DNA from 2 places in the Paenibacillus phoenicis genome. Region 1 is predicted to be linked to the other one. Evidence: riboswitches for the same ligand, from Rfam matches in the RefSeq annotation. Region 1 holds a riboswitch; the other holds the start of a gene.
What was found. Region 1 has a riboswitch for cyclic di-AMP ahead of U9M73_RS18400 (C40 family peptidase). Riboswitches for the same ligand answer to the same signal wherever they lie in the genome.
Positions count from the first base shown of each region.

Region 2: it holds a riboswitch for cyclic di-AMP, as region 1 does, so the genes downstream of both, U9M73_RS13050 (TrkH family potassium uptake protein) here and U9M73_RS18400 (C40 family peptidase) in region 1, are expected to answer to the same signal.

Region 1 is NZ_JAYERP010000001.1:3,875,527-3,880,160, forward strand. It holds gene U9M73_RS18390 (c-type cytochrome) at 1-189, opposite strand, end outside; gene U9M73_RS18395 (GNAT family N-acetyltransferase) at 354-851, opposite strand; gene U9M73_RS18400 (C40 family peptidase) at 1,124-1,615, opposite strand; cyclic di-AMP (ydaO/yuaA leader) riboswitch at 1,620-1,816, opposite strand; gene U9M73_RS18405 (C40 family peptidase) at 2,072-2,563, opposite strand; cyclic di-AMP (ydaO/yuaA leader) riboswitch at 2,568-2,704, opposite strand; gene U9M73_RS18410 (hypothetical protein) at 2,926-3,756, opposite strand; gene U9M73_RS18415 (M1 family metallopeptidase) at 3,791-4,634, opposite strand, start outside.
Region 2 is NZ_JAYERP010000001.1:2,755,316-2,759,949, reverse strand. It holds gene U9M73_RS13055 (CPBP family intramembrane glutamic endopeptidase) at 1-1,470, opposite strand, end outside; cyclic di-AMP (ydaO/yuaA leader) riboswitch at 1,820-1,982, shown strand; gene U9M73_RS13050 (TrkH family potassium uptake protein) at 2,050-3,393, shown strand; gene U9M73_RS13045 (potassium channel family protein) at 3,411-4,073, shown strand; gene U9M73_RS13040 (ArsB/NhaD family transporter) at 4,116-4,634, shown strand, end outside.

The DNA.
Region 1 (4,634 bases):
TGTATCACCGTGGCAGGAGATGCAATTTGCTTTGACGATGGCTTCGGCTTGTTCTGCGTTCATGGTGATTTCAGGCATTTGCGGCTTGGCTTCTTGCTCAGCCTCTTCCCGGCTTGGCAAGGTGAACATCAATACTAGGGCTAAAGCGCCTGCGATGACGAACAAACCGCTCATGATCCACTTTTGCATTTCAATCGCCCCTCCTATGTATGCTACCTATCCATTATAACGGAACACGCGGGTTGATCATAGTCTTTGTGTCCAAATTAGGAACAAAAATGATCCGTTTTCATTAAATTGTGTGCCATAAGTCATAGTCTTAATCAAAACAGGACATAAAAAGGGGCGTGCCTTTATTCAGGCAGCCCCTTATGAACCATGCAATAAAACGGTTTGGACACCCCGCCAGGCGTCATCTTCTCGTACAGATCCGTGATGACAAACCCAGCCTTCTGGTAGGCCCGGATCGCCCGGGTGTTCCAGGTCAGCACTTCAAGGTCAATCTGGTTTTCCGGCTTACGGCGCCGGGCTTCCTCCACGATGGTCCTCACAAACTGCTTGCCCAGCCCATGGCCGCATAGCTCGGGCTTCATGCCGATGCCAAGCCGGGTGACTCCTTCCATCGGGAAGTACTGTGCGAAGCCGGCAAGCTCGCCCTTTGCATTCAACACGGAGACATACTGTTCGGCGCGGATCGCCGGGTTCCCAAACTCCACGTCGAGCGCTTTCATTTGCTCCCAAGGCAGCCAGCTGTAGATGTCGTAAGGAGAATCGTAACGCCAGGTGCAAATTTCCGCGCCATGGGCTTCTTCCATCGGCACGATACGAAACGGAGACATCGATTGGTCCATATTGCCCCTCCTTTGTTAAAGGAAAGTCCGTCGTAATTGTTCCATTATCCTCACAATAGCCGGAATTACGCAGCTTGTAAAGGTTTTTGCCCCCCCTTCGGGAAATTGTGAGATTTGCGCGGGATTTTTAGCTTTGTGGCAACCTTTTTCCGGGCTGTTTCGTTATATAGATAAGGGTGCAGATAAAAAAAGACCGCAAGGCGGTTCTAACAGGAACCCGGCCTGCGGCGAGTAAGTGATGATGAACAGGATGAAACCGATAGATCAATGGATTACGATTCCGCAGCGTAGACGGAATAACCGTATTTACTGAGAACTCGCTTCGCGCCAACGTAGCGGTTCTGGTAATAACTATTGCTTAACTTGTCGATCCGGATGCCCTTGGATGAGGACGCGTGAGCGAATTCACCGTTGCCGATGTAAACACCGACATGGGATACTTTGCCCGTCCCCGTCGTCTTGAAGAAGACGAGATCCCCAGCTTGAAGCTCGCTCTTGGGTACCGGTGTGCCTTGCTTATACTGGGCGGCGGACACACGCGCCAGCTTGATGCCCATCTTGCTGAAGACGTACCGGGTAAATCCGGAGCAATCAAATCCCGCTGTCGTGGTGCCTCCGAATTTATAAGGCGTCCCGTACACGGAATCGACGATACTGGATAGCGTCGTTGTCTCGGCTTTTGCGGAGTCGGCAAAGGCGCTACCTGCCCCCAAGGTAAATAGGAGGGCTAAACTCGTTACCGCTGCTGTCAAAGTCTTTCTCAAGATGTCTTACTCCTTCCAAGGCCTACGAGGTTAGCTTATGGATTCGGTTGAAGGTTCCCTATGATTTGCTATAGAGGTAAGTAACCTTGATTGAAATGGTAGTTATTAGTTTGGGAGCTGTTACCTTTATAGCGAAAATCAATTCACCCTATGGTGGGTCCCCCGCTTCCCGGGTGCGTGGGAATTCGGCAGTTTCATTGTAGATTGCACCCAAGATCTTGCACAGAAACAGTTACAACAATAATTACAAAGTTGTTACCATTTACGTTGTTCATTTTACCAAAGGCGTCCAGAGTTGACAAGTTTGTCGAAAAAAAACGCTTCTATTGGCCTGTTTTCGCGAGGCGATTCGTGGGTAATGGTTCCTAAGGGACTGGGGCTAGGGAGAAGGGAAGACAAGGAAAAAACCCGCAGAGACGTTGTTATCAACATCCCCACGGGCTTCGTAGCGAGTTCTTATTGAACATCATCGTGTTCAGCAATTTCACCGGTCACATCTTCATACTTGTCGTTGCTCATGATCCGTTTCGCTCCAACGTAACGCTCGACGTAATACTTCTCGCTTAATTTGCTGATGACTACACCTTTGGAGGAGGAGGCATGAGCAAATTTGCCGTCGCCGACGTAGATGCCGACATGAGAAACGCCTTTACCGGAAGTATTAAAGAAGACCAAATCGCCCTCGATCAATTCGCTCTTGTCAACCGCAGTTCCCATTTTGTATTGGGATGCGGATTGGTGAGGCAGCTTGATGCCGATCTTCGAGAAGACGTACATCGTAAATCCAGAACAGTCGAACCCGTCGGTTGTGGTTCCGCCCGCAACATAGCTGCTTCCGAGCGCGCCGCCGATGACGCTGTCCAGTTTGGAATCGGCGAAAACGCTGCCAGTTCCAATGGTGAAAAGCATGGCAAAACTTACTGCTGCTACCGTCAAACGCTTCTTCAAGAAGTTATGCTCCTTCCAATGCCTACGAGGTTAGCTTAAGGATTCGGTTGAAGGTTCCCTATGATCCCTCTAAAGCGAGATCAATTCACCCAAAGTGGTTCCCCCGTTTCCCTGGTGAAGGGAATTCGGCTTTGTTTTTCACACCTGACATTTCTTATTTGACATCCGGCACCAATCTCCTGCCAAAGATGACAAAAATAATTACAAAACTGTTACTGAAATTGCGTTGCTGTTATTGTAACAAAGTCAGGTATCTTTTGGCAATGCCTAATTCACAAGATTAAGAGGGGAAATAGGACTGAAGGCCTTCGCCAAACGGCGAAGGCCTTGTTGTTACGGGGTTTTTGAGGAGTTAAAAAATTTTAACTTTTTTGTGCCTTTGACTGCCAAAGATGAAATTGAGAGGCGATCTTCCAGACCTTAAACGTGCAGCGGAAGAGGGGATAAGCCTGCTGCAGGATCAGGGCCAGCATCCCCGTCCAAACCCAAGATGCGGTTCCGAACAGAAGGAAGAGGATCAGGCCAAAAGCCCCGAGAATCAACGAGATGGAGATGCCCTGCAAGAGGGTTCGGAAGCAAACCAGCAGGGAATTCCAAACCCCGGCCTTAAACAGGTAGCCGAACTGGACAAATAACAGGCACTGCCGGATGAACCAGCCGTAGATGAACCAGCCAAGAATCAGACCAAGCCCGGTGAGCCAGGTTGCCATCGGGATTTCCATCCCGGTGAGTCCCGGCCAGAGCGACAGCAGCCTCGGTACAATCCAGAAGGCGGGCAGCAAGGTAAGCACGAGCTCCATCGCGTAAAACAGAATCACCGGTTTGCCAAATTCCTTCATCCCTCGGAACAGGGGGAACCCCGGGCTGCGGTGATCGGCCGGTGTGAAGCCGTAGAAGATTCCGGCTTGGATCAACGGAGTCAAGATCATGCGCAGGACGACCATCCCTGCCAGCAGCCAGCAATACAGCCGAACCTCGGGATTGCTCCATAAATTCATTTGTCCCTCAAGCAAGAACAGTAGTTTCGACAGCGCAGTGGGCGGCGGGTCAGGATATCGTTGCAGCAGCGCCATTACCGCGGTATCGACCAACCGGTACAAGAACAATCCCCACAGCAGCTGGTACAGAAACAAGATGATGACCGAGGGAAATTGGCTTTTCAGGGCAGTCCACCCCAAACGAACGAAACTCATTTCTTTCCCTCCTTATAGAAGTATGGACCTAGGTTTACCACAGAAGTCCCCCAAGGATCGCTTCAAGCAGCTTGGTGACGCTCATATTGGAGCGGGACAGCGTGGTTTCAGGGACTTCCGCTTTCAGATAGTTGTTGATGTGAAGGTTCTCCACCGTTAAGGTGTAATCCGGATCGATCTGAACCCATGCCAGCGGTGCTTTATATTGCATCTTGATCTCGAGGCGAGTATCTTCCCCGTTCCATTGCTTGCGTACGGTGTGACCATCGGTGAAGGTAAACAGCAGCGGAACCTTCGGGTGGGTTGCCCCTTTGCGGGTAAAGACTACGTTCGACTCGTAAATCCGGCCGCCTTCTTGGCTGATCGGAGTGATCTGAATTTTTTCCACTGCAAAATCCGCCATTTTCCCGTCATAGACGTATTGCTGAAAATACTCTTTCCAGCTGCGGCTGGTCACTTGCTCAACCACCCGTTGGAAGTCGGCGGTCGTTGGGTGCTTAAACCGGTACTTCTGGCTGTACGTGCTCAGAATCCGCTTCATCGTCTTGCTGCCGACCTGCCGCTCGATGTCAAGCAGGATTAACTTGCCTCGGTAGTACGCATTCTTGGCATAACCGTCCCCGGAGCCGTATTTCCAGGCGTTCTGGGTCAAGGAAGCCGGCGAGGTAATCATGGCGGACTGGATCGGCAAATTCGGGGTGATTCCGAACTCCTGCTCCATGAGCTTATCCTCTGCATAAGAGGCAAAAGCTTCATCCAGCCAAGCTTCCTCGAATTCATTGTTGGCGATCATCCCGTAGAAGAACTGATGGGCGATTTCATGGATGACCGTGCGCTCCAGATCGTCGTATCCGGGGGAATCGCTGACGGCTCCAAAC
Region 2 (4,634 bases), 1.1 Mb from region 1:
GAAGCCGTAGCGCAGGAACACGAAGCTGAACAGCAGTCCGATAAAGGTTAATTCGATCGGGCGCGAAATGACCGGATAAATCGGATACAACGTGTGGCCAAACGCCCAGATTAAGGTCGACAGCAGGCAGGCGACAAAGGTGCTGCGGAACATTTTCTTCAGCATTGGGATCCCGAACAAGCGATACACCGCTTCTTCTCCGATCCCTGCCACCCAAGCCAGCAGCGGAAACAATAGCGGGTACACCATGTTGTAAGGCGATTGCGTCGCATCGGTCGTGGACCAGGTATGAATCGTTTGCTCTAGAATGAAGAAAACAACGGATTGAACGCCTAACAGGATCAATGCCCAGGCATACCCGTCAGCCACGGAGGTCAGGATGGAACGGCCGTACCCTTCTTCCCGTGATCGCGCCCACAAGTTGATGCCGTTCTTCCGCCACAGTCCATCGCCGCCCACCAGCGAGAAGTACACGGAAGCGGCGAGGAACAACGTCACCAGACCTTGGAAGAAGAGGCCAAAGATGAGCACGCCGGATTCAAGACCGTCTTTTTGGAACACGGGGATCATGTTGATCGTTCCAATCGTGGATAGCACGAAGTAAGCCGAGGCCAGGAAAATACCCCGCTTAAACGAGGTATGGGCCCGTGTCAGCGCGCTGTAGACGATCGCCAGAATCGCCAGCACGAACGTCAACAGGGCGTATCCGGCATAGGTGAGCCAGCTGGCGATTTTCGTCTGTCCGGCGACGTAGTCCTGATGAGCCTGCGGTACGGTAAAATAGCTCTCCAACGAGGAAACCTTGCCGTATTCGAAGCTGAGCTTGATTTCCGCTTGCGATTCGCCTAACGTGTAGCCATTGATATGGTAGAGGAGGCCCACATCCCCTTCACCGGAGGCCAGCTCCAGATCGCTTGATTTAAATCCAAAGGCGTTCAGGTAAGGCTGTGCCAGCTCTTCTTTCTCCGCTAACGTTAAATCCCCCTCCCATGCCTTCATGGAATCGGTGGTTTCCGATCCTACATCAAGCATCATCTGCTTGGTGGCGTTGCTGGAGGAACTGATCTCCTCGAAGCCGACGACTTGACCGGTGGTCATATGGACATCCACGGTCACGGCGCTTAACGATTCGGTGGGGTCCGTGTAACGGACACGAAATACGTCATATGGAAATTGCTTGTCATACGTTTTTAAGTATGGGGCGAGCAGATCGGCTTTGGTTAAGTAACCAAACAGATCGGAACGCGTTTCGTATGTAATCAATGCTTTATCCTTCGTGGGATTCGGCAGGTCGATCCCAAGTACGGATTGGACAAATTCACTTGCACGGGCAGTTGCTTCCGGTTTGCTGATCACCTCATTTGCTTGCTGCAGCTGCAAGGACTCCGAATCGGTGGTCGGAAACAGTTGAACGGCGACGAACACAATGAATCCTAGGGCGGCCAGCAGCCACAGATTTTTGGTCTTCATCCTGCGGCGGCCATTTGACGTCAAAGGGGAACTCACTCGCAAAACTCCTTTGTTATTAAGTTGAATGAAATCGGGAACACGTACTCTTCTTATATTATGAGGTATGTTTTTCCCTCAAGTACGTCAAAGTAAAGATAACACAGCTATCCCCCCTGCGCCAGACGGATGGCAAAAATGACGAGAAACGGCAAAAACTCCGGCAAGCCCTCGCATCACTCAGATTGGGGGCGAAGTTGATCCTCCCACTCCCTGATTTCGTCCTTTTCTGGTCTTTTTCTTGAAAATAGAGCTTTGTGGCGGGACGGAATAAGGGATATAATCCATTTGACGAAAAATGATTGAAAACAATTGAAAAGATTGGCCGAATTTCGCAATGAAAACGGGGGAACCGTATATTTTGGGGTGAATTTCACGGAGCTTCAACTCCCAGCAAGGGGATATGTTCCGCGAATAGGGCAACTGGGCATGTCCGAATCCGTCAGCTAACCTCGTAGGCCTGTGCATCAGGAACCAAACACCGAAAGGCATTGGATTTCCAGTGCTTTTTTTCTTTTGTGTTTTTTTCAGAACGATGATGAGGTGAACGCGTTGCATACCAAGAAAATTAACCTTTCTCCGCCGCAGATATTGGTGACTGGGTTTGCCCTCATCATTTTGTTGGGAACTCTGCTGCTTATGCTTCCGATCTCTGGGACGTCCGGGGAACCGATGCCATTTATTGATGCTTTATTTACGGCAACCTCGGCAACTTGTGTGACGGGGCTGTTTGTGGTGGATACGGGAAGGTATTTTTCAACCTTTGGACATATCGTCATCATCATGCTTGTACAAATCGGGGGGCTTGGCTTTATGACCATGGCCACCTTGTTCTCCCTTGTCCTCAAACGGAAAATCTCGCTGAAAGACCGTCTGCTGCTCCAGGAAGCGATGAACCAGAGCTCAATGGAAGGCATCGTTCGCTTAATCCGCAAGGTGCTGATGTACTCCCTGATCATCGAGTCCAGTGCGGCGGTGCTCCTCACGATTCGCTGGGCCTTTGATATGCCGTTTGGCCGGGCGCTGTATTATGGGATTTGGCATTCGATTTCGATGTTTAATAATGCGGGATTTGATTTGTTTGGGGAAAATCGCAGTTTAATCCCCTATGTTAACGATCCTTTGATTAACATCGTCTCCATCTTGCTCATCGTGTCCGGGGGGCTTGGTTTTATTGTCTTGTCCGATCTGGCAGAGTATCGCAAGCATCGCAAATTGTCGCTTCATTCCAAAGTGGTGCTGTCCATGACGGGGGCGCTGATTGCGATTGGCACGATCGTCATTTTCGTGTTCGAATTCACGAACTCGCGTACGCTGGAACCGCTCAGTTGGAGCGGCAAAATCTGGGCTTCAATGTTCCAATCGATTACGCCTCGTTCGGGAGGGGTTGTCACCCTTGATATCGGTTCGCTGCGTCAGGCTACGCAATTCTTCATAATCATCCTGATGTTTATCGGGGCTTCGCCCGGCTCGACGGGGGGCGGGATCAAGACAACTACCTTTACGATTCTCATCGGCGCGGTGATCTCCATGATCCGCGGACGAACCGATTTGGTGTTGTTCCGTTACCGGATGGCCCAAGAACGGATCTTCAAGGCGCTCACGATTACGATGATGGCACTGTTCGTCATCGTTGCTGTAGCGATGGTTCTGTCCACCACAGAAGACGCAAGCTTCCTCTCCATTTTATTTGAAACGACTTCGGCTTTTGGAACGGTTGGATTATCGATGGGCTTAACGGAGCACTTGACGGAATTTGGGAAAGTTGTGATCAGTCTTACGATGTTTGCCGGACGGCTGGGGCCCTTGACGCTTGCTTATGCCATCGGTCCAAGGAAGGGGAAAGAGCTGTATCGCCATCCAGAAGGCAAAATCATTATTGGATAAGGGGAAATGGGGCAAAAATGAAAAAGCAGCAGTTTGTGGTCATCGGCTTGGGGCGCTTCGGATCGAGCCTGGCCTTGGAGTTGGTGGAGTTAGGATATGAGGTTCTGGGCATCGACCGGAATGAAGAGATCGTTGACGAATTAAGCGATCGGCTCACGCATACGGTTGTCGCCGATGCAACAGAGGAAGAGGTGCTGAAGTCGCTGGGGGTTCGTAATTTCGATTGCGGGATCGTGGCGATTGGCAACGATATTCAAATGAGCATCCTAGCGGCCATTCTCCTCAAAGATCTGGGCATGAAAACGGTAGTCGCCAAGGCGATCTCGCTTCTGCACGGCCGGGCCCTAGAGAAGCTGGGGGTGGATCGGGTGATCTATCCGGAACGCGACATGGGGATTCGTGTTGCCCATCAGCTGGTTACCCCGAATCTGCTGGATTATATTGAACTGTCGAAGGAATACAGCATCGTCGAGATGAACGTCCCGGCATGCCTGGACCAAAAGAGCCTGGGCGATATTAATCCGCGGACGCGCTTTGGCTGCAGTATTGTGGCGATTCACCGCAATGGCGGTATTTTGGTTGCTCCCACTGCGATGGATCAGTTAAATGAAGGCGACATTATGGTTATTATAGGAGCAAAGAAAAATATCGAGCAATTTGAATCAATCATCAATCCTTAATAAGATGGTAAGATGGCTTACTAGCATGGAACGGAGAGAAGTATGGAACAACAGGCCATTTGGGCTTTAATCATTTTTTTGCTGACCTACGCACTCATTATATCTGAGAAAATTCACCGAACGATGCTGGCTATGGCTGGTGCGGCGTTCATGATAATCTTTGGCATCCTTGATCAGGAGAGCGCAGTGCATCATATTGATTTTAATACGCTGGGACTCTTGATCGGGATGATGATCATCGTGAATACGACAGCCAAGACCGGTTTATTCACGTACATCGGTATATGGACGGCCAAGCTGGCCAAAGGCAATCCGATCACTCTGCTGTGGTTGCTGGCGCTGATCACCGCGATAGGTTCGGCATTCCTGGATAACGTAACGACCATTATTTTGATGGTCCCGGTGGCATTTAGCATTACGCGGAGGTTGAGGGTTCAGGCGTTCCCTTACCTCTTTTCTATGATTCTTGCCACGAATATCGGCGGGACGGCGACTTTAATCGGAGACCCTCCCAACATTATGATTGGCAGCGCCGTGAAGGAACTGACCTTCGTAGCCTTC